DNA from 3 places in the Rhizobium sp. FG113 genome. Region 3 is predicted to be linked to each of the others. Evidence: riboswitches for the same ligand, from Rfam matches in the RefSeq annotation. Region 3 holds a riboswitch; each other region holds the start of a gene.

Region 1 (7,636 bases), on a different contig from region 3:
GCATGATCTCCTTCATCAGGCTATCGTCGGAGGCGAAAATGCCGCGCTTTTCCATGGTCGGCATGGTTTCTTCGGTGCGGAATTCCTCGAAGCCGAAATCCTTGTAGACCTCGTTGCGGTTCCAGAACCAGCCGCTGAACGGATGCAACGCACGGGCCGCATAGCCTTCGCCGCGGAAGAAGGTGGCAAGCGACGGGATGTCGTTGCGGATATACTGTTGGTAGGGAATGCTGCCATAGGGCAGGAAGGCATTCGAGAAGCCGGTCAGCGCCTCGAACTCGACATTGGCGGTCATGCCGCCGAACTCGGGCGAGAAGACGTGGCCTGACTGCGCCGCGCGGATCGTCGGCATCGGGTCTTCGGAGAATTTCAGCGTCTTCAGGCGCGTCGGATCCCAGAAGGATTCGCTCATCAGCATGATGACGTCAGGCTTGTCGCTCGGGCCGCTGAGATAGCCGTAATTGCGCGACGGGATGGCATCGAGCGCCTGCGCATTGAGGCCGGCGGGCGAGGCGACATCGGCCATCGGGATGTTGAAGATGAAAGCGAGGATGAAGCCGTTGCTGCGGTAGTTCTCCTTCTGGTCCCACATCATCGGCACCACCTGAAGGCGGTCGCGGATATAGGAATATTGCGAGTAATCCATCAGCGAGCCGAAGGCGGCGATGACGGGAACCGTCAGGCAGAGATTGCGGATACGGTTGCGGCGCGCCATCTTTGGCAGGCGGCGCCAGGCGTAGCGCCATGCGAGAACGAGGCCGCTGACGGAGAGAAGAATGCCGACGGCAACCGCGATAGCCGTCATCGGGCGGTCGCGGACCATGACGGGAAGCAACTCCAGAATCTGGCGGCCGAACAGCATGTCGGAGGGATAGAGCGGATCGGAGAGGTAGTGCTGCTTCTGATTGGAAACGAGTGCGGGGACGAGGACGAGCGGGAGGACAACCAGGGCCGAGAGGAAACGGCGGCCGAGGATCGCATCGACGCAGAGCATCACGACAGTCAGCATGACGACCGTGGTCATGCCGGGACGGGCCGTGGAAGACAGAAACGCGCCCACGTCGGTTGCGCCGCCGCGCGCGATCACTTCGACCGAGAAGGTTGCAAGCAACGCCATCACTGCCGTCAGGGCGACTGCAATTGCGCCGCGCAGGATGGAGGGGCGGGTATCCGCGCCAACGCCACCATAGAGCGCCGCTTCGCGCATTGCCGCTCCGGACTTGAAAACTTGGGCGATCAATGGCGGAACTCCAGTGTCATCATAACGTCACCGAACTGTCACATCTTCGTCATGAACGCTAGATGAACCATTGTTGTTTCGCGGGCTTAACGCTTTTTTGATCACAAACTTTTCGGCGACTGGTTGCCTCATGTAGCGTGTGCTCCGGATGGAGCCTGCCATGGCGGCGCGGGAGCGATCCTTGCGCGCCTTATTTAGCTGTCGTAGGTCAGGGAGATGTTCGCGTCAGAGGAGAGTTTGCATGCGCAGTTCCGTCGAGATCTACAACGTCAAGACGGGCGAGGCCCGTGTGATCTGGCAGACCGAGAGGCTGGTCGAAGCCCCCAATTACGCTCCTGACGGCAGCTATCTCCTGCTCAACGACGAAGGCATGCTCTACAAGCTTGCGCTCGATGGTTCAGCGAAAGTGCAGAAGGTCGATACCGGATTCGCGACCGCCTGCAACAACGACCACGGGATTTCACCCGATGGCACTCGCATCGTGATCACGGACAAGATCGAGTTCGGCAAAGCGGCGATCTATACGCTGCCGATCGAGGGTGGGGCGCTGCAGCTGGTGACCACCAATCACCCGTCCTACTGGCACGGCTGGTCGCCCGACGGGAAGGAGCTCGCCTATTGCGGCATTCGCGGCGACCTGTTCGACATCTACACGATCGACGTGACCGGCGGTGAAGAGCGGCGGTTGACGCATGGCGAGGGCCGCAATGACGGGCCGGATTATTCGGCCGACGGGCGCTGGATCTATTTCAACTCCAGCCGCACCGGCCTGATGCAGATCTGGCGTATCCATCCCGACGGGACCGGCGTGGAGCAGGTGACGCACGACAATTACGGCAACTGGTTCGCGCATCCGTCGCCGAAGAACGACAAGGTGGTGCTGATTTCCTACGACCCTGAGGTCTTCGACCATCCGCGTGACAAGCATGTGCGGATGCGGATCATGGATATGGACGGCGGCAACCTGACGACGCTGTTCGAGCTCTTCGGCGGGCAGGGATCGATCAATGTTCCGAACTGGTCACCCGATGGTGACGAATTCGCCTATGTGCGATATTTCCCGGTCGAGGCTTGAGCGATTGCATCATGCGCGGTTTGTCGGCATAGGTGGCGCGTCGGGTGCCCGCAGGCTTGCGGGAGAATCGGGAATTCGGTGCAAGACCGGAACGTGCCCAACGCTGTAAGGCCGACGTCTGCCGCTTTATGCCACTGGCGCTTTTTGCCGGGAAGGCGTGGCAGACGGATGACGCCAAGTCAGAAGACCGGCCCGACAATCATAGACTGACCGCCTGGACAGCGGCCGGTTGTGTTGTTGGGGATTGACGATGCGACCAGACCAATCTGGCTCTCTTGCGAGAGCGGGTGCCTTTTCGGCGAGCGAGCGCGACGCCGTTTACAGAGCCATCGAGACCAGACGCGATGTGCGATCGGAGTTCCTGCCGGATGCCGTGCCCGATGACGTGATCGGACGGCTGCTGGCGGCCGCTCATCATGCGCCGTCCGTTGGCTTCATGCAGCCGTGGAATTTCATTGTGGTGCGCGATCAAGCCGTGCGTTCGACCGTGTGGGAGGCTTTCACCAAGGCCAATGCCGAGGCGGCGGCGATGTTTTCCGGCGAGCGGCAGCAAGCCTACCGCGCCCTGAAACTGGAGGGCATTCGCACGGCACCCGTCGGCATCTGCGTGACCTGCGATCCGGATCGCTGCGGCGACGTGGTGCTGGGGCGCACGCACAATAGGCGGATGGATTCCTATTCCACCGTCTGCGCGGTGCAGAACCTGTGGCTTGCAGCGCGCGCCGAGGGCGTGGGCGTCGGCTGGGTGAGCATCTTTCACGAGGCCGATCTGAAGCGCGCGCTCGGCGTGCCTGAGCGGATCGAGATCGTCGCATGGCTCTGTGTCGGCTATGTCGACCAGCTCTACGAGGAGCCGGAGCTCGCCGTGAAAGGGTGGCGACAGCGATTGCCGCTGGAGGATCTGGTGTTTACGGATCGCTGGGGCGGGGGCGCATAGCCCGCGACGCCTGCTATTGCTTCTGCGCCGGCGGTTGCTGCGGCTGGGCGCCCGGCATGGCGGGGTGTTTCAGGTCGATCGACCCTTGATCGCCGGCGAGGAACTGCGGCCCCACTTGGCGCACCTTGCCGGCGCTCGGATCATAGGGGCGATCGGGGACCTGCGCCTGGGGTGCGGGCGGTTGAGGCGTGGGTTGGGTTTCGGGCTTGGCGGCGGCGGTGTTCGGGGTTTCGATCGTGGTGATCGAGCTCTGCGGCGGCGGGGCGCTCACAGACTGGTTGCGGCGCATCTGTTCGTAATAGGCGGGCAGATTGCAGCTGCAGGATGATTTCTCACCGGGCTTGCGGTTCTTGTAGGCGAATGCATTCGGCATGGCGCTGTAGGGCGCGCCTGTGGAGGCAGAGATCATGTTCTCGGTCTCGCCGCTGGAAACGTCGTGATAGTAGAGCTCGGTTTCGATACCTGGGCACATCTGCTGGCAGGTGTTGGCGTCGCGGGCGAAATCGAAGGAGGTGGCGTTCGAGCGGATGGGGAAGAAGCCGCCGTCGCAGCTGCGCACGCAGATCGTGTTCAGATGCGTCAGAGGCTGGCCGCCGGGCGAGAACTCGTAGGAGCGCTGCCGCTCGCCGCCGAGCGGAATGAAGGTGTCGCTGCGCATGGCCTGATCGTCGATGCTGGGCGGGTTCGCATATTGCGGCTCTTCATATTGCTGCACGGGCGAATTGCAGTTGTTTTCGTCGAGTGCGGCGAAGAGTTCGTTGCGCAGGCGGGCGTCCGGACTTTGCGCGCGCAACTCGTCCCGCCGCATCTGCAGGTCGGCGATGTTGTCGAGCATCTTGGCTTCGGCCTGTTCTAGCTCGCCGCAATAGCCGGCATTGTCGCCGCCGATCACCACCATGCTGCCGCTGCTGCAGCCGCTGCGGCGCTGGTCGCTGCGCAGCTTGCGAAGCTCGAGGTTTTGTTCGGTGATGGCGCTGGCGAAGCGGCGTATTTCGGGCGACATGCCACCGCCGATCGTCTCTGGAATTGTGGCCAGACGGGCGCGCAGCTGACCGCAGATCGGCGCCAGCTGCGCATAGGCAGGGGCGGAAAGGGCAATCAGGAGTGCTGCGGCCAGCGTGAGGCGTTTCAAGGCATCGTCCCGTCAGTGAGCAAATACCAAATGGCGAAGGGCGGACCATGGCCCGCCCTTCGATATACATTGCTTGTCTTAACAAGCTGCCGCTCAAAGCCTAACGCATTTTCAGCGTCCAAGGCAAATCACGCCGCCCAAATCATGCCGGCTGAGATGCCTCGACGACCGCGAGGGCCGCCATGTTGACGACGCCGCGCGAGGTGACCGATGGCGCCAGGATGTGGGCGGGCATGGCCGCGCCGAGCAAGATCGGGCCGACATGCAGGCCGTCCGTCATCGACTTGACGACGCCGAGCGTGATGTTGGCCGCATCGAGGTTCGGGAAAACCAGAAGGTTGGCTTCGTCGTGCAGCGTGGTGTTCGGCATGACGCGCTTGCGCAGCGTTTCCGAGATTGCGCTCTCGCCGTGCATTTCGCCATCGACTTCCAGATCGGGCGCGGTGTCGCGCACGAGCTGCAGAGCGTTGCGCATCTTGGTGGCGCTTTCCGATTCACGCGAACCGAAGTTCGAATGCGAGACGAGGGCGGCGCGCGGCGTGATGCCGAAGCGCTTGATTTCCTCGGCGGCGAGAACGGCGGATTCCGCCACTTCCTCGGCAGTCGGGTTGAACGTCACATAGGTGTCAGTGAAGAAGGTGGCGCCGCGCTGCGAGATCAGCAGGCTGAGTGCCGAGAAATCGCGAACGTTTGGGCGCTTGCCGACGATCTGGCGGACATCGCGCAGGTGCTTCTCATAGCGGCCTTCGAGACCGCAGATCAGCGCATCGGCCTCGCCACGCTTCAGCGCCAGCGCGCCGATAACCGTGGTGTTGGTACGAACGATGGTACGCGCCGCTTCCGGGATGACGCCGCGGCGGCCGACGAGCGAGAGGTAGAGCTCGACGTACTCGCGGAAGCGCGGATCGTCTTCCGGATTGATGACGTCGAAATCAGACAGCGGACGGATGCGCAGGCCGTAGCGCTTCAGGCGCGTTTCGATGACCTGCGGACGGCCGATCAGGATCGGCTTGGCGATGCCTTCCTCAAGCAGAACCTGGGCGGCGCGCAGCACGCGCTCGTCTTCGCCTTCGGAGAAGATGACGCGCTTCTTGTCGGCATTCTTGGCCGCCGCGAAGATCGGCTTCATGACGAAGCCGGAGCGGAAGACGAAGCGGTTCAACTGGTCGAGGTAGGCGTCGAAATCGGCGATCGGGCGCAGCGCCACGCCGCTATCGGCCGCAGCCTTGGCGACGGCGGGCGCGATGCGCAGGATGAGGCGCGGATCAAACGGCGAGGGGATGAGATAGTTGGGGCCGAAGATCGGCGTTTCATCCGAATAGGCGCGGGCGGCGACATCGGACGGCTCCTCGCGGGCGAGGGCCGCGATGGCGCGCACGGCCGCCATCTTCATTTCCTCGTTGATCGTGACGGCGCCGCAATCGAGCGCGCCGCGGAAGATATAGGGGAAGCAGAGGACGTTGTTGACCTGGTTCGGGAAGTCCGAGCGGCCGGTGCAGATCATCGCGTCCGGGCGGGCGGCGCGGGCGAGATCCGGCATGATCTCCGGGTTCGGGTTGGCAAGCGCCATGATGAGCGGCTTCTCGGCCATCTGCGCCAGGAGCTCCGGCTTCAGGACGCCGGCGGCCGAGAGGCCGAGGAAGACGTCGGCGCCGCCGATGTTTTCAGCCAGCGTGCGGGTGTCGCTCTTCTGCGCGTAGACGCTCTTCCATTCGTCCATCAGCTCGACGCGGCCTTCATAGACGAGGCCTTCGAGGTCGTGGACCCAGATGTTTTCGCGCTTGGCGCCGAGGGTGACGAGGAGGTTGAGGCAGGCAAGGGCCGCGGCGCCAGCGCCGGAGGCGACGATCTTGACCTCTTCGATCTTCTTGCCGGCGAGCTCCAGGCCGTTCAGGATCGCGGCGGCGACGATGATGGCGGTGCCATGCTGGTCGTCATGGAAGACCGGGATCTTCATCTTTTCGCGGAGCTGGCGCTCGATCTCGAAACATTCCGGCGCCTTGATGTCTTCAAGGTTGATACCGCCGAAGGTCGGCTCGAGCGCGGCGACGGTGGAGACCATGTGATCGACGGTCGTTGCATCGACCTCGATGTCGAAGACGTCGATATTGGCGAACTTCTTGAAGAGAACGGCCTTGCCTTCCATCACCGGCTTGGAGGCCAGCGGGCCGATATTGCCGAGGCCGAGAACGGCCGTTCCGTTGGAGATCACGGCAACCAGATTGGCGCGGGAGGTGTAGTCGGCGGCCGTCTCAGGATTGTCGCGGATGGCGAGACAGGGGGCGGCGACGCCGGGCGAATAGGCGAGCGCGAGGTCGCGCTGGTTGCCGAGCGGCTTGATGGCCTGGATCTCGATCTTGCCGGGACGGGGATAACGGTGGAAGAACAACGCCTGTTCATCGAGGCTGCCGCCTGCCGCTTTGTTGTCCGTCTTCGGTTTGTCGCTGTGATCCATCGTAATGCTCCAGGCTGTCGCACATGCTTTCATTGGAGCGCTTTCAATACATCAATCGAAAGACGGTAACAGCGAGAATTTCGGTTCCGGTTCCCAAAAACAACGCAAATGTGCAACAGCGCCCGCGAGATACCGGGGATTTGCGACGGAAGGGCCTGTGATCAGGGCCTGACATCCGGGCCGTGTCATCTTCCTGAAACACGAGTCTGGTTTTCAGAGGCACAGATGAAGCATGGGGCACGGGCAGTTTGCTTGTGAAGGACAATATGGATACGCGCCACTTCCGTACGCTCTTTATTTCCGACGTCCATCTCGGCTCGAAAGCCGCGAAAGCCGACTTCCTGATCGACTTTCTCAAGTACCACGAAGCCGACACGATCTTCCTGGTGGGAGACATCGTCGACGGCTGGCGCCTGAAGCGCAGCTGGTACTGGCCGCAGGAATGCAACGACGTGATCCAGAAGCTGCTGCGCAAGGCGCGCAAGGGAACGCGTATCGTCTATATCCCCGGCAACCACGACGAATTCCTGCGCGACTTCCCCGGCATGCACTTCGGCGGCATCGAAGTGGCCGAGCGGATGATGCATGAGGCGGCCGACGGCAAGAAGTATCTGGTGCTGCATGGCGACGAGTTCGACGTCGTGGTCCGCAACGCCCGCCTGCTCGCCTACCTCGGTGACTGGGCGTACGACATGGCGATCATGATAAACATCGGGCTCGCCGCCATTCGTCGCAAGCTCGGCATGCCCTACTGGTCGTTCTCGGCCTGGGCGAAGCTACAGGTCAAGCACGCCGTC
Region 2 (7,636 bases), on a different contig from region 3:
AGTGCGTTATCAGCGCGCAGCAGTCGTGCGACTGGCTGCGGAGAGCGGTTTTTTAAACAAGGGATTTCCGACTATGACCACCACGGTAAAGATTGGTGCTGCCATCATGCTTCTGTTCACTCTGGCCTCTTGCGCCAACACCATCCGTGGCGTCGGTCGCGATACGGCGAACGCCGTCAACGCCACGCAGGATGCCGGCCGCAACGTCAATCACGCCGCGCAGCGCTAAGCCGGCTCAGATCTTCGCCTGCGGATAGGCTTTCTCTAGGCCACCCGATGCCGTCAGGCCCTTGCGGAAGGCGGAGTAGGTCGGATGCTGGCTGGACTTGGAAGCTTCCATCAAACGAATCTGGAGACGCGGCGGTGCTGCGTCCCCAACCCATTTTCCCAATGCCTCGAGCTTCAGCGTGTTCAGGAACGGTGCGCGCGACGCATTGTCGAGGTGACGATGGATGCCATCTAGCAGGCTGTCGTCCTGCGCCGGGTTTTCCATGATCAGCCCAAGATAGGACTTGTCCTGTTCGCCCAGCGCGGAAAACTTGGCGGCGATCGTCTCGGAATCGGGAAACGGGGCTGAGGTCATCGTCATTCTCCATGTCATCGGTACTCGTTCGCCGCTGGAAGCGGCGAGTCGTCTTCGGCGACTTATATGCAACGCGCTGGCTTGCCGAAACCTGTCGCCCGTGCGGCAGCCTGTCTCAATCCGCTCATATCGTTGCCGAAACAAAATCGTCAAAAGGGCCTGAATTCATATTTGGTTAAGTGCTCACTAACCATCCGGTAACAATGTGGCGCTAAGAATAGCTGCGTGGCGGGGGACAACCGCTGCTTCTCCGGATCAGGTATTGCGTCCCGGGGAACGTGAGCTTCGCCGTGTATGGGCAAAGCGCCAGCGTATTTCGGCAAGCCGCGCGACCTTAGGTCTGCGCGGCTTTCGCATTTCAAGCGGCTGCGATTGAGCCGTTGCGATTGACCGGGGCTGAAACGCCGTTGTACGCCGTCTTCAGTTTTGAGGAGCGCCGCGCCAAATGACCAAAGCCATCATGCTGCAAGGAACCGGCTCGGATGTCGGCAAGACGGTGCTCGTCGCCGGCCTTTGCCGGTTGGCCGCCAATCGCGGCATCTCGGTGCGCCCGTTCAAGCCGCAGAACATGTCGAACAATGCCGCGGTCGCCGATGATGGCGGCGAGATCGGGCGGGCGCAGTGGCTGCAATCGATGGCCGCGCGGGTGCCGTCGTCCGTGCACATGAACCCGGTGCTCTTGAAGCCGCAATCGGATGTCGGCAGCCAGATCATCGTGCAGGGCAAGGTCTGGGGGCAGGCCAAGGGACGCGACTACCAGCGGCTGAAGCCACAATTGCTCGACTATGTCACCGAAAGCTTTCAGAGGATTTCGGGCGGCGCCGATCTCGTCATCGTCGAGGGGGCGGGGTCGCCCGCCGAGATCAACCTGCGGCCCGGCGATATCGCCAATATGGGCTTTGCGACGCGCGCCGGCGTTCCCGTGGTTCTCGTCGGCGATATCGATCGTGGCGGCGTGATCGCTTCGCTGGTCGGTACGCACACGATCCTGTCTGACGAGGATCGGGCGATGATCTCGGGCTATATCATCAACAAGTTTCGTGGCGACGTGTCGCTATTCGATGACGGGATTGCTGCTGTCGGGCGTTTCACCGGCTGGCCCTGTTTCGGCGTCGTGCCTTGGCTGAAGGCCGCTTCGCGGCTGCCGGCGGAGGATTCGGTGGCGCTGGAGCGGCTGGCGCGGGGGCAGGCCGGGGCGCTGAAGGTCGCGGTTCCGGTTTTGCCGCGGATCGCCAACTTTGACGATCTCGATCCGCTGCTGGCGGAGCCGGATGTGGAACTCGTCTTTGTGCGCGCTGGCGAACGATTGCCTGCCGATGCGCAGTTGATCATCCTTCCTGGGTCGAAGTCGACTATTTCCGATCTTGCCGATTTCAGGACGCAGGGTTGGGATCAGGATCTCTCCGCGCATATCAGGCGCGGTGGACGGGTCATCGGCATTTGCGGCGGTTACCAGATGCTCGGCCGGACGGTGCGTGATCCGCTGGGGATCGAAGGGAGCGTGCGCGAGATCGAGGGGCTCGGCTTGCTCGACGTCGAGACCGTCATGGACGCGGAGAAGACCGTGCGCAACAGCGTGGCGGTTTCGGCGGAGAATGGCGAGGCTCTCTCGGGCTACCAGATCCATCTCGGGATTACCGAAGGCGCCGACCGCGTGCGGCCCTTCGCGATCGTCGATGGCAAGCCTGATGGCGCGATCTCAGGGGACGGGCGGATCGTTGGGACGTATCTGCACGGGCTGTTTGCGAGTGACGGCTACCGGTCCCGGCTGCTTGCAAGCTTCGGCCTGACAGGCCAAAGCCGCGACTATCGCGCCGGCGTCGAGCAGGCGCTTGACGAGGTTGCTGCAGAGCTCGAAACGCATCTCGACAAGCGCTGGCTGGATAGTCTGCTCAGTTAAATCTCGCCGGAGACCTCGCGGCGGCGGCGGTCCAGTTCTTCGCTGTAGCGGCGCAGCGTGTGGGCTTCGCTGAGCTGGCCGACCACGGTGCGCTCGACGAGATTGTTGACGACGGCGAGCGCTTCGCTTTCCGTCTTGTCGAAGATCGCGGCGGCCTGCTTGGCATTCATCTGCGGGGTCAGGAAGTCGTTGCGGTAGCGCACGAATTCGTCGAGGCCTTTGCTCTCGTCGGCGGTGTCGGTGAGGTTGGCGTAGATATCCGGCACAAGCACGAGGCCGGCATATTTGCCGCTGTCTTCGACCAGGATCACGCGCTGGGCCGAGCCGATCGGGAAGCTTTCCTTGAATTGCTCGATGCTGATACCGACCTTCGCGGTCTTGACGTCGGCGCGCATCAGCTTGTTGACCGTCAGATTGCGGATCCAGCCGACATCATGGGCGCTGCGGATACTTTCACCGCGCAGGTGGAAGCGCCATGTGGCGAAGGAGTAGCCGAAGGTGCTGCGCACGACGAGCGACGAGGTGATGACGGCAGCCAAGACCAGCGCCGTGATCGGGAAGTCGCCGGTGATCTCGAGCGCCAGGAAGGTCATGGTCAGCGGTCCGCCGATGACGGCCACGGCAAGCGAGCTCATGCCGACGACGGCGTAGATGATCGGTGTCAGTGTCGCATGGGCGAAATAGGGGGCCGAGTAGGCGAAGAACTTGCCGAGCAGCGCGCCCATGAACAGCGAGGCGAAGAACAGGCCGCCGCGGAAGCCGGAGCCGATCGATATCGCCGAGGCCAGCGCCTTTAGCAGGAAAAGGCCGATCAGCACGGGAATCACGACTTCTCGGTCGAGATTGAGATGCAGGGCGCCATGGCCTGCCGACAGTACCTGCGGCGTCACCAGCGCAAGCAACCCGACGATGATGCCGCCAAGCGCCGGGCGGAAGGGGAGCGCGATCGAGCTGCGGCGTGCGAGCTCCTCGATAAAGGCGACGCCCTGCATGATCAGGATGCCGATGCCGGCGCAGAAGGCGCCGAGCAGGATGGCGGGCACATAGTCGGCCGGCATGACGGTGCCGAAATCGCCGACATCGATGATGAAATCGCTGCCGGCCAGCAGCCGGGCGACCAGCGTGGAAACGAGTGCCGAGACGACGACCGGCGTCAGCGACACGATCGTGTAAGTGCCGATGATCAGCTCGAAGGCGTAGAAGGCGCCCGTCAGCGGCGCATTGAAGGCGGCCGCGATGGCACCGGCGGCGCCGCAGCCGACAAGAACGCGCAGATCGGCGCGGCGCAGCTGTAGTTTGAAACCGAGCTTCGAGGCGATGCCGGACGCCAACTGCGTATAGCCGGCCTCAAGGCCGACGGATGCGCCGAAGCCGTTGGAAATCAGGTTCTGGATCGCGACGATGATGCTGTCGGTCAAGGACAGGCGGCCGCCATGTAGCGCGTTGGCCTCGATCGGGTCGACCATCGGCTTCTTGCGGGTCTTCGCCAGCACATACATCAACAGGCCGAGCAGGATGCCGCCGCAAACGGGGGCGGCCATCAGCAGGAACTTGTCGTCGATCTGAGAGGAGCTCAGACGCTCCACGTCGCTGATCCCGAAGATCAGGCTGTGCATCTCGCGCGAGATCAGGCTCATGCCGGTGACGGCGAGGCCTGACGTGACGCCGATCAGCGCGCCGGCCAGCACCATGCCCATTTCGCTGCGTCTCAGGAGCGCGCGCATGCGCCCCACATCGAGCAGTGTGTGTAGCGGGCCAAGCCGTCTCAGATTGATTTTCAGGCGCATGGTGGGGAAACTAGGCGGGCGGAAGCCCGTTCAAGGGTGGTAAAGGAGGGGACATTTGCGGTGCTGCGCCGCATGCGCTGCAAATGCGGCAAAAACCCGGCTGACGCAACAAGTTTTTATGACATTAAGTCTCTGATAATAGACGATAAATCTGGTAGAGATGATCGTCTTGAGGCTTGATGTCAGTCAATTTGGCTGGTGGCTGCGATTGGCCGTCGATTGACTTCGCAGTCACGCTTGCCTAACCATGGATCGATAACGGATGGTTCCGGATCGCCAAAAGCGGTGCGGATGAAAAGGGAATGTGACGGGGTGGACCCAACCAGGGCGCCTTCATCACAGCCGACCCCGCGACTGTAGAGCGGTCAGGGTCTTCCGTCCGGCGTCGGATGCTCTCAAGCCGGCTGCCTGCGTGGTGCAGGCGGGTGAGGGGCTGAAGACGGCGGAAAAGCCACTGGCAATGCAAGCCATGATCAACCGGGGTTGGACGCCTCTAAATCTACGAATCGTCCGCCTTTTCATGATTGCAGCCGGGAAGGCGAGGAAGAACCGATGGCACGATCGGGATGGCCTGCGTGGCTAGCCCGATCGTCGCCTGGACCCGCGAGCCAGGAGACCTGCCAATCGTGCCGGGCGCAAAGCCCACCCCTGGGCAAGTGTGCCCAATGCCAGCACGGAGGTTGTCATGGCAGACAATGAGATTTTGGCGTCGGCGTCAGGCCGGGCGCTCGGAACGTTCAATATGGGCACCCTCATTCCTGTGCTTGTCACAGGAATCCAGCGCGTCCAAGTCCTTGGACGCGGAAGACACCCCGCAAGCAACGAAGCCATTCACCGCGCGGACACGCGGTGGCTGGATTCCTGTGACAAGCACAGGAATGAGGGAGATCGTGGTGGATGGCCGCGCTTATCGCCGGAAGCCTTCGCGGCATGATCACGGTTTCCTCCAGCCTAATCCTCGGCGGCGCCCGCTCCGGCAAGTCGCGTTTTGCCGAGCAGCTGGTCATCGCCAGCGGTCTCGAGCGCCATTACATCGCCACCGGCCGCGCCTGGGACGAGGAGATGCGCGCGCGGATCGATCAGCACAAGGCCGATCGCGGTGATCTCTGGATGACGCACGAGGAGCCGCTCGATCTAGTCGGCCAGCTGACTGCCATCGATGGCGAGGGGCGGGCATTGCTTGTCGATTGCCTGACGCTCTGGGTTACCAATCTGATGATGGAAGAGCGCGACATGGCGGCGGAATTCGCGGCACTGGCCGCCTATCTGCCACAGGCGAAGGCGCGCCTCGTCATCGTTTCCAATGAAGTCGGCCTCGGCATCGTGCCCGAGAACCGCATGGCCCGCGAATTTCGCGACCATGCCGGACGGCTGCACCAGATGATCGCGGCGGTCGCCGCGGATGTGTATTTTATCGCGGCGGGACTGCCGCTGAAAATGAAGGGTTGAATTGATGAACCAGCAGAAGATCCCCGCCACAGTGATCACCGGCTTTCTTGGCGCCGGCAAGACGACGATGATCCGCAACCTGTTGACCAATGCGGGCGGCAAGAAGATCGCGCTCATCATCAACGAGTTCGGCGATCTCGGCGTCGACGGCGAAGTGCTGAAGGGCTGCGGCGCGGAAAACTGCACCGAGGACGATATCATCGAGCTCACCAATGGCTGCATCTGCTGCACGGTGGCCGACGACTTCATCCCGACGATGAGCAAGCTCCTTGAGCGCGAGAACCGTCCTGATCATATCGTCATCGAGACCTCGGGTCTTGCCCTGCCGCAGCCGCTGGTCGCCGCCTTCAACTGGCCCGACATCCGTACGCAGGTGACCGTGGATGGCGTGATCACGGTGGTCGACAGCGCCGCCGTCGCCGCCGGCCGCTTCGCCGACGATCATGACGCCGTCGACGCCCGCCGCGCGGAGGACGAGACGCTGGACCACGAGAGCCCGATCGAGGAACTCTTCGAGGACCAGCTGACCTGCGCCGACCTGATCGTGCTCAACAAGACCGACCTCATCGATGGCGCCGGCCTTGCCCGGGTGCGCGATGAGGTTGCCTCGCGCACGGCGCGCAAGCCCGCGATGATCGAGGCGAAGAACGGCGAGGTGCCGGCAAGCGTACTGCTCGGCCTTGGCATCGGCACCGAGGCGGATATCGGCAACCGCAAGTCCCATCACGAACTTGAGCATGAGGACGGCACGCCGCACGATCACGACGAGTTCGACAGCTTCGTCGTCGAGCTCGGCCCGATCGCCGATCCGGCTGTTTTCGTCGAGAGCCTGAAGGGCATCATCGCCGAGCACGACGTTCTGCGCGTCAAGGGCTTCGTCGACGTCCCCGGCAAGCCGATGCGCCTGCAGCTGCAGGCCGTTGGTAGCCGGATCGACCATTATTTCGACCGCGCCTGGGCCGCCGGCGAGACGCGCGGCACGCGGCTGGTGGTGATCGGGTTGCACGAAATGGATGAGGGTGCGGTGCGTGAGGCGATCGAGGGTCTGGTTTAAGGTTGATGGTTGGGATGGGCGGTTGTTGCTTTGAAAATCGTTTGAGTGGTGCCGTGTGGCCCCCTCATCCGACCCTTCGGGCCACCGACCGGGGTCGAGCCGCTGGTCTCGACCCGTCCTTCGGACCCCCGTGGGGGAGAAGAGACTCGGGGCCGGCCGCTCGCAACAATCTTTCCTTCTCCCCAACGGGGAGAAGGTGGCCCGAAGGGTCGGATGAGGGGGCCACGCACTCCACGCCTACGAATACCATTCTCCGTAAAGACACATCGATATGCACCTTCTTCTAGCCCAGCAGGGAACGATCAACGACGGCGAGGAGGCGATCGATCTTGGTCAGTCGCCCGGCGACATCCTGTTTCTCTCCGCTGCCGACACCGAACTGGCGGCGGTAGCAGCCGCGCATCGTCAGCGAGGTGGGGGACGGTCGCTGCGCATCGCCAGCCTGATGAGCCTCAAGCATCCGATGTCCGTCGATGCCTATGTGGAGCGCACGGCGCGGCATGCGAAGCTGATCATCGTGAGGGCGCTCGGCGGCGCCAGCTATTTCCACTACGCGCTGGAGGCGCTGCATGCGGTTGCGGCGCGGCATGGTGCGCTGATCGCGGTGCTGCCCGGGGATTCGAAGCCGGATGCGGGGTTGACGCCATTTTCGAATGTACCGCTTGAGGATCTGAATGCGCTCTGGGCCTATCTGATCGAGGGCGGTGATGCGAATACGCATGCGTTTCTCGATTATGCCGAGGCGATGCTGTCAGGGGCTGAGAAGCCGGAGGCGGCGGCGCCGTTGATGAAGGCCGGGATCTGGTGGCCGGGGCGGGGTGTTGTTGGGGTTGAGGAGTGGCGGGCGCTGTCGGTGGGAGGGT
Region 3 (7,636 bases):
AGCAACGAGACCGCCGACCAAGGCCGAACCACGCCATTCAGGAAACATCTGGCCGTTGTAGAATGCCATGCCGGCCGGCGCTATAACCGGGTTCCAGTAGAGAGCGGGCGGTGCAAATTCTGGCTTGGTGGAATGCCGGGGGATCGGCGTGCCGCTGTAATTGTCACCGTTCGAGACCAGCGGCCATCCATAGTTCCGGCCGGGTTCAATCAGGTTGACCTCGTCGCCGCCCCGCGGCCCCATCTCGTGCAGCCATAACTTTCCGTCGGGCGCAAACGCCAGACCGTAAGGGTTGCGATGGCCCATCGTCCAGGTCTGTGCACGCACCCCACCATCTTCGACCTGCGGATTGTCGTCCGGCGTGGAGCCGTCGAGATTGAGCCGTAGTACCTTGCCGAGCGTCTGGTCCTGATCCTGCGCGCCAGAAGGTATCATCCCGTCTCCGGAGGTAAGGAAGAGATGCCTCCCGGCCGGATCGAACGCGATTATGCCGCCGGGCTGGCCCCGGCCGCCTTTCGGCGTCTGCCGCCAGATCACGTTCAGGTTCTGCAATGACGCCTGTGGCCCAGATACAGCAAGCGTCGCTTCGGCTAGCGCGAGTCCGCTGCCACCGTCACTTGGCTCGACATAGCTGATATAGATACGTCTGTCGCTTCGGTATGTTGGCGATACGGCAACGTCCAGTAGGCCGTTCTGCCCGGATGCCGCAACGTCTGGCACATTGGTGATCGGGGTCTTCCGTCCGCTTTGCGATACGAGAAACATGCGCCCCGGCTTTTCTGTCACCAGCAGGCGTCCGTCTGGGAGGAATGCGATTGCCCAGGGCGTGTCGAAGTCTGCCACTGGTCTTGCGATGAACGGTTGCGTGGTCGAGTAATCCCGGTTCCCGGCATTGATACTCTGTGCGTTCGCCGTCGCGATCGAAAGTGAGCACACTACGATTGCAAGAACTGATCTCATGGCTATTCATCGCTCCCTGTTTGTCTCGGCCCTGTGCCGAAGGGTGTCCAGTGTCAATTGGAGGCGAAGGCTCGCGGCGATCTGTGGCGCCGCGGCCCCGCCGGAAGCCGCTCCGGCGCCGGCGAGGCTGCTATCTGCGTCCGCTTAGATGCCGGTGAGTTTTTCCAGATGATCCGGATAACGGCTGGCATGCAGATCGATCTGCGCGACCGCTGCCTCGATTTCCCGAAGGTCTTCGTCGGAAAGCTCGATTTCCGTCGCGCCAATGTTCTCGTTGATACGCGACAGTTTTGTTGTTCCGGGGATAGGCACGATCCAGGGCTTCTGCCTCAGCAGCCAGGCCAGCGCGATCTGCGCAGTGGTGGCGTCCTTGCGCTTGGCGATTACGGCGAGCAGATCGATCAGAACCTGGTTTGCCTGCCGCGCTTGCGTCGTAAACCGCGGCATGTTGTTGCGCATATCGGTGCTGACGAAGGTCGTGCTCTGGTCAATGCTTCCGGTCAGGAAGCCACGCCCGAGGGGGCTGTAGGGGACAAGGCCGATGCCGAGCTCTTCCAGCAGCGGCAGGATTTCCGTTTCAAGCGGACGCCACCACAGGGAATACTCGCTTTGAAGGGCCGTGACCGGCTGGACCGCATGGGCGCGACGGATCGTCTGGGCGCCGGCTTCGGACATGCCAAAATGCTTGACCTTACCCTCGGCAACCAGATCCTTAACCGTTCCAGCGACATCTTCGATCGGCACATTTGGATCGACGCGATGCTGGTAGAAGAGGTCGATCGTCTCGATATCCAGCCGCTTCAGCGATGCCTCGGCGACGGCGCGGATATGCTCCGGTCGGCTGTTGACGCCGGACCAAGGGGTGCCGTCGGGCTTGATGTCAAAGCCGAACTTCGTTGCGATGATAACCCGATCGCGGACAGGAGCGAGCGCCTTGCCAACAAGACTCTCGTTGATAAACGGCCCGTAAGCCTCTGCCGTATCGAAGAAAGTAACTCCGGCATCCACTGCCCCGCGAAGGACATCAATCATTTCCGTTTCGTCCGGCCTGGTGCCGTAAGACTGGCTCATGCCCATGCAGCCAAGCCCAATCGCGGATACCTCAAGACCACTTTTGCCGAGTAGACGTGTTTTCATACGACTTTTCCTTCAAATTGTCCGATGACCGAACAGTGCATACGGTCCTTCAAGGACCAATGCCGGTCGATGGAGCATTGACGAACATGAGGACGCGCGGTTCACGACAAAGCGGCCAGAGAATTGTCCAAGCACGATCAAGCAGCTCGCGATCTTCAGGTCCATCAATGCATTCGCCAAAATATTCATCCTCAAGATAGAGAGGTATGAAGCATACGGTTAGGTCCTGCCGGCCGATAAGGTTTATGAATGGGGAGCATCAATGCGCAACTACACCGGCGCAGGGGGAGGTTGTCCTATGAGCAGAACGAAGTGCCGCGGCGCTCTGCAGCGATCACTGGATTCAAACAGGCGCTTCTTTCTCCATGTAGTCGCTACCGCGAACTGAACCGACACGACAACCACGTCGTCAGCCTGGATAAGTCCAACAACACCTCGATGGAATTGCCGTCACCGCTTGTAGCGAAGCGCGTCCAGAAGCATCGAAAATGGCGCGCACCATTGCTCAAGAACGTGAATGAGGCATCCCTCCAGAAGATCGGGTTGGACGAGATCCTCAGGAATGAACGCGTCGCCGAAGCGGTGATCCAACATGTTGATGTCGGCCTCCTGATGCTCGCCCATTCCTAGGCCGAGACCTCCCTTCGAATGATCTCGGCGCCGGCGCTCAAGGCTTTCAGTTTGCCCCGTGCGACTTGACGAGATAGGGGCGCCATGCCGCAGTTGGTGCAGGGATAAAGCTTGTCGGCATCCACGAACTGCAGTGCTTTTCGCAGGGTATCGGCGACTTCCTGCGGGGTCTCGATGGCATTTGACGCCACGTCGATGGCTCCCACCATCACCTTCTTGCCCCGGAGAAGTTCGATGAGATCGATCGGCACATGGGAGTTGTGGCATTCCAGCGAGATGAGATCGATATTGGATTTCTGCAGCTTGGGGAAGGATTCCTCGTATTGCCGCCACTCCGACCCCAGGGTTTTCTTCCAATCCGTATTGGCCTTGATGCCGTAGCCATAGCAAATATGGACGGCCGTTTCGCACTTCAGGCCTTCGATTGCCTTTTCAAGGGTCGCGACGCCCCAATCATTCACTTCATCAAAGAAGACATTGAACGCGGGCTCATCGAGCTGGATGATATCAACACCAGCCGCCTCCAACTCCCTCGCTTCTTCATTGAGGATCTTGGCAAACTCCCAGGCGAGCTTTTCGCGGCTTTTATAGTGCGCGTCATAAAGCGTATCGATCATCGTCATCGGCCCCGGCAAGGCCCACTTGATCGGCTGCCTAGTCTGCTGTCGCAGAAACCTGGCGTCCTCGACAAAGACCGACTTTGGCCGAGACACGGCACCGACGACGGTCGGAACGCTCGCATCATAGCGATTGCGAATCCTCACCGTCTCCCGTTTCTCGAAATCAACGCCATCAAGATGCTCGACGAATGTCGTGACGAAGTGCTGGCGCGTCTGCTCGCCGTCGCTGACGATATCGATGCCTGCCTGTCGTTGATCGTCCAGGGCCAAACGCAGGGCGTCTCGCTTGCCTTCGGCCAATTCCTCATCCTGCAACTTCCATGGCGACCAGAGTTTTTCAGGTTGAGCCAGCCACGAGGGTTTGGGCAAGCTGCCGGCGGTTGAGGTGGGCAACAGTTTTTTCATGATAAGCGACCTTGTGTCTTTGGTTCTTCAACGAGCGTGATTGGCAGACCATTGTTCAAGAATGGCCCTGTACGGCTTGATGAAGTGCTCCTCGGCAAACCTTCCTTGCTCGACAGCCAATCGACTTCGTTCCTCGCGGTCGTAGACGATGCGCGTGAGCGAATAATCCTGGTGCTTCAGGTTGGGCTGATAGCAGGCGCCTGCCGCAGAGTTGGCGTTGTAGATCTCGGGCCGATAGATCTTCTGAAACGTCTCCATCGTGCTGATGGTGCTGATCAGTTCAAGATTGGTGTAATCATCGAGCAGGTCGCCGAGGAAATAGAAGGCAAAAGGTGCAACGCTGTTCGGAGGCATGAAGAAGCGAACCTGCAGCCCCATTTTCTGGAAGTAGAGATCCGTCGAAGACAACTCATCCTGTTCGTATTCGACACCCAATACGGGATGCTGATTTCCTGTCCTGCGATATGTCTTGCTGCTCGAGGCGCTGAGGCAAATGACTGGCGCCTTGTGAAAATGCGCTCTGTAGGCATCCGAGTTCAGGAAGCACTTGAACAGGTTTCCATGCAGATCGCCGAAATCGGCTGGGGCCGCGAAAGCAGAGCGATCCCTGTTGTACTCAGGCAGCACGACGCTGAAGTCGTAATCCCGGACGTAGGAGGAGAAGTTGTTGCCGACAATGCCCTCGATGCGCTCGTGGGTCTTTCCATCGACGATGGTCGTCTTCAATATCTCGATCAATGGGAAAACATCATTGTCGCCTTGCGCATCGATGTTCATCTCCACCGAGATGATGTCGAGCTCGACGGCATAACGATCGCCTTTGGGATTGTCCCAATGCGCCAGGGCGTTGAAACGGTTGTCGATCATCCTCAGCGCGTTGCGCAGGTTCGCCTGGCGGCTCTTGCCTCTCGCCAGATTGGCAAAGTTGGTAGTAACCCGCGTATGTTCCGCGGGGCGATAGTCCTCATCGAAGCAAATGCTCTTGATGGTAAACTTGAGCTCTGTACTCATCGCGGTCCGGCATCCTAATGGGGTTCTCAGTCGGCAGTCTCGGACTGTCTCTCCTGAAGCTGTCCGCCTCTTATGCCTGACGGACTGAGCGGGAAATATTGGTTTTATCTCATGGAGCCATGAGCCGTGCTCATGGTTTAAAGGCGGGCGCCGAACCTCGCGCGGCACTGATGATCACGTCTTGACCACTTCGGCGACATCAGACATTGGTTGGTCATCGTGGTTCTCGGGCGCGCCAATGCGCTGGAGCTAAGAGGGAATTCGGTGAAGGTTTGATTTACAGCCCGAGGCCGAAGCTGCCCCCGCAACTGTAAGCGGTGAGCGAAAGTCCATAGAAGTCACTGAGGCCAGCCTCGGGAAGACGGACCAGAGCGACGACCCGTGAGCCAGGAGACCTGCCGCGATCGATAACGTCCACGGGCGGGGTGTCCCGGAGTGCCGCTTTCGCGTCGGCACTCCCGTGCCGTCGTCTCTGCGTCATCGTCCTGCCCTGCCGCAACCTGATGGTAGTGCCGATGACAGAAACCTTCATGATACAAAGATCCGCCCAGCGCGACGTCGTTTCTTTCGATAACGCGCGGGCGTAATGATGTTGGATAGGCAGCATCTATCGATCCTGCGCGAGGTCGACCGACTGGGCAGCCTGACGGCTGCGGCGGAGCGGCTGAATCTCTCGCAATCGGCTCTCAGCCACACGATCCGCAAGCTCGAAGAACGCTATGGCGTTGCGATGTGGGCGAAGGACGGCCGCAACCTTCGTCTCACGGAGGCCGGCCGCTACATCGTGGGACTTGCGCAGCGAGTCCTGCCGCAGATCGAAAGGGCTGAGACTGTCCTGTCGGATTATCGCCATGGCCAGCGGGGCTCGCTCAGGATTGGCATGGAGTGTCATCCCTGCCACCAATGGCTCATGGGTGTCACGAAGCCCTATCTCATGGACTGGCCGGATGTGGACCTCGAACTGACGACATCATTCGCCTTCGGCGGCGTCGCGGCGCTCACAGGATACGAAATCGATATCCTGATCACGCCGGATCCGATCGAGACGCCGGGCATCCACTATCTGCCGGTGTTCGATTACGAGTTGGTGCTCGCCGTGCCGGTCGATCATCCGCTGGCGCTGAAACGACATGCCGAGCCTGCCGACCTTCTGGATGAGACGCTGTTCACCTACCCGGTGCCGCCGGAGCGGCTGGATGTGTTCACGCATTTTCTGGTGCCCGCAAACTGCCGGCCGCGCCACCACCGCAATGTGGAGACGACGGAAATGATGCTTCAGCTCGTCGCGGCGGGCCGCGGAGTGAGCGCCATTCCGAACTGGCTTGTGCGGCGGGAAGCGGCAGAGCTCGGTGTCCGGCCCGTCAGCATCGGGCAAAGGCGAATCCGGAAAAGCATTCATCTCGGTCTAAGAGAAGGCGACGACGCGCTCGATTTCATATCGGGGTTTCTCGCGACGTCGCGCCGGATATCGGCCTGACGTGGCGATATCTTCGATCCGCCTCGACGGCCCACCGCTCTTGCGCGCTGTAACATCACGGGGCCTGTGGGCGCGCAACGTTCGAACTCTTAAGGGGAGCGCCAGCGTGGGCAGGCGCTCCCCTCTGTGGCTAGTGTACTGCACCCGATCCGCCGACCGCGACAATTGCGAAGGGCTGTCCTTCGACGGCGATCGTCCTGTCTTCCTTGAATGTCTCAGCGTCGACCATGCGAACCAGGCTATGGCGCGGATCGGTTACGGCGATGTGGTCGCCGGCAACGGCGAGGCGCGGCCGTGGGTCGCGCCAATGGCCATCCTTGCTATAGGGCTCGGTGACCGATACCGACGTCTTGATGCTGCCATCCACGACGTCCAGCAGATGAAGCTTGCCATCTTCCGTCAGGACATAGGGATTGTGGTGCCTTGCGTGGTCGAGCGCGAAATCGATGCGGCGCAGAGGCAGGTCGATGAGGCGATAGGGCTTTTTGTCGTCGGGATCGATCAGCACCACCTTGTCTTCCCCGTAGTTTCCGAGAAAGAACTGCATGGAGGTTCCGCCAAGAAGCGTCGAGACCTTGCCCTTGGGCATTCCATCGCCATAGCTCAGCATTTCGATCTTCGGCCCATCGATGCCACCAGGCCGTACGACAAGGACACCTTCCTCGCAACCGAAGGCGACAAGACGCGCGGAGGTCGCTTCGCCGTGGAGGCCCGTGCATTTTGCTACATCGCCCACCTGTTTTCCGTCTCTGTCGAGCACGCGAAGACCAAGGCGCGGCGGCAATTCCCTCTCCTTGGCCGGTGCCTCCATGTTTGGCACGGAGACAAGAAGATAATTGCCCATCGGAACGGCAACGCCGTGGTGGGCGGCTGTGGCGTCGTATGGTTTGGGATCTGCCTTGCCTTCCTGCAGCGCGCTTTCCTTTAGAAGGTCGAAGCTGTTTTCACGATCGAAAAATACGGCAAGGTCGTCTCCATGCGCGACCACGTGGCCCGGCTTATGGCCTTTAATCATCGGTGCCAGCAGTTTCGGATCCTTGATCTCGATGTCGCGATGTTCGCCATGGTCGGACAGGGCAATCCCCGTGTCGATCGCGTGGACGACATTCTGGTCGCCCTGGATCGCGAACACGGTGCGGCCGGTATCGCTGAGCGACAGCGCCGCATAACCCTCCAATTCGAAACGACCGATTTGCTTGTCGCTACCAAGATCGATAGCGCGAACGATCGGCTGCGTATGGTCTGCAACGAAGAGGCGCCAGGTCTCGCGGCTTTCCTCCTCGGCGCGCAGCGTCAGGGGCGTAACGGTGCCGGCGATGATCGTTGTGGCGAGGAGTAAAGGAACCTTGGATCGGAACATGGATGTCTCCCAATTTTGAAACTGTCGTCTTTGAGA

What was found. A riboswitch is a leader RNA that binds a small molecule or an ion and turns the genes downstream of it on or off. The one in region 3 is predicted to bind cobalamin.
Region 1: linked by a shared signal. The riboswitch ahead of bluB (5,6-dimethylbenzimidazole synthase) and the one ahead of ACODTZ_RS05880 (LysR family transcriptional regulator) in region 3 are both predicted to bind cobalamin.
Region 2: linked by a shared signal. The riboswitch ahead of cobU (bifunctional adenosylcobinamide kinase/adenosylcobinamide-phosphate guanylyltransferase) and the one ahead of ACODTZ_RS05880 (LysR family transcriptional regulator) in region 3 are both predicted to bind cobalamin.

The regions. Positions count from the first base shown of each region.
Region 1 is NZ_JBMDKV010000003.1:383,930-391,565, reverse strand. Features, by position in the region: gene ACODTZ_RS12185 (LTA synthase family protein) at 1-1,207, opposite strand, end outside; gene ACODTZ_RS12180 (TolB family protein) at 1,482-2,315, shown strand; cobalamin riboswitch at 2,341-2,525, shown strand; gene bluB (5,6-dimethylbenzimidazole synthase) at 2,566-3,252, shown strand; gene ACODTZ_RS12170 (DUF2865 domain-containing protein) at 3,266-4,384, opposite strand; gene ACODTZ_RS12165 (NADP-dependent malic enzyme) at 4,527-6,839, opposite strand; gene ACODTZ_RS12160 (UDP-2,3-diacylglucosamine diphosphatase) at 7,106-7,636, shown strand, end outside.
Region 2 is NZ_JBMDKV010000009.1:217,392-225,027, forward strand. Features, by position in the region: gene ACODTZ_RS21230 (entericidin domain-containing protein) at 74-229, shown strand; gene ACODTZ_RS21235 (hypothetical protein) at 236-583, opposite strand; gene ACODTZ_RS21240 (cobyric acid synthase) at 1,029-2,483, shown strand; gene ACODTZ_RS21245 (chloride channel protein) at 2,480-4,270, opposite strand; cobalamin riboswitch at 4,517-4,909, shown strand; gene cobU (bifunctional adenosylcobinamide kinase/adenosylcobinamide-phosphate guanylyltransferase) at 5,201-5,719, shown strand; gene cobW (cobalamin biosynthesis protein CobW) at 5,724-6,773, shown strand; partial or broken gene ACODTZ_RS21260 (cobaltochelatase subunit CobN) at 7,045-7,636, shown strand, end outside.
Region 3 is NZ_JBMDKV010000001.1:1,319,209-1,326,844, reverse strand. Features, by position in the region: gene ACODTZ_RS05905 (PQQ-dependent sugar dehydrogenase) at 1-960, opposite strand, end outside; gene ACODTZ_RS05900 (aldo/keto reductase) at 1,105-2,097, opposite strand; gene ACODTZ_RS05895 (hypothetical protein) at 2,347-2,727, shown strand; gene ACODTZ_RS05890 (methionine synthase) at 2,724-3,752, opposite strand; gene ACODTZ_RS05885 (DUF1852 domain-containing protein) at 3,780-4,763, opposite strand; cobalamin riboswitch at 4,967-5,180, shown strand; gene ACODTZ_RS05880 (LysR family transcriptional regulator) at 5,353-6,240, shown strand; gene aztD (zinc metallochaperone AztD) at 6,371-7,600, opposite strand.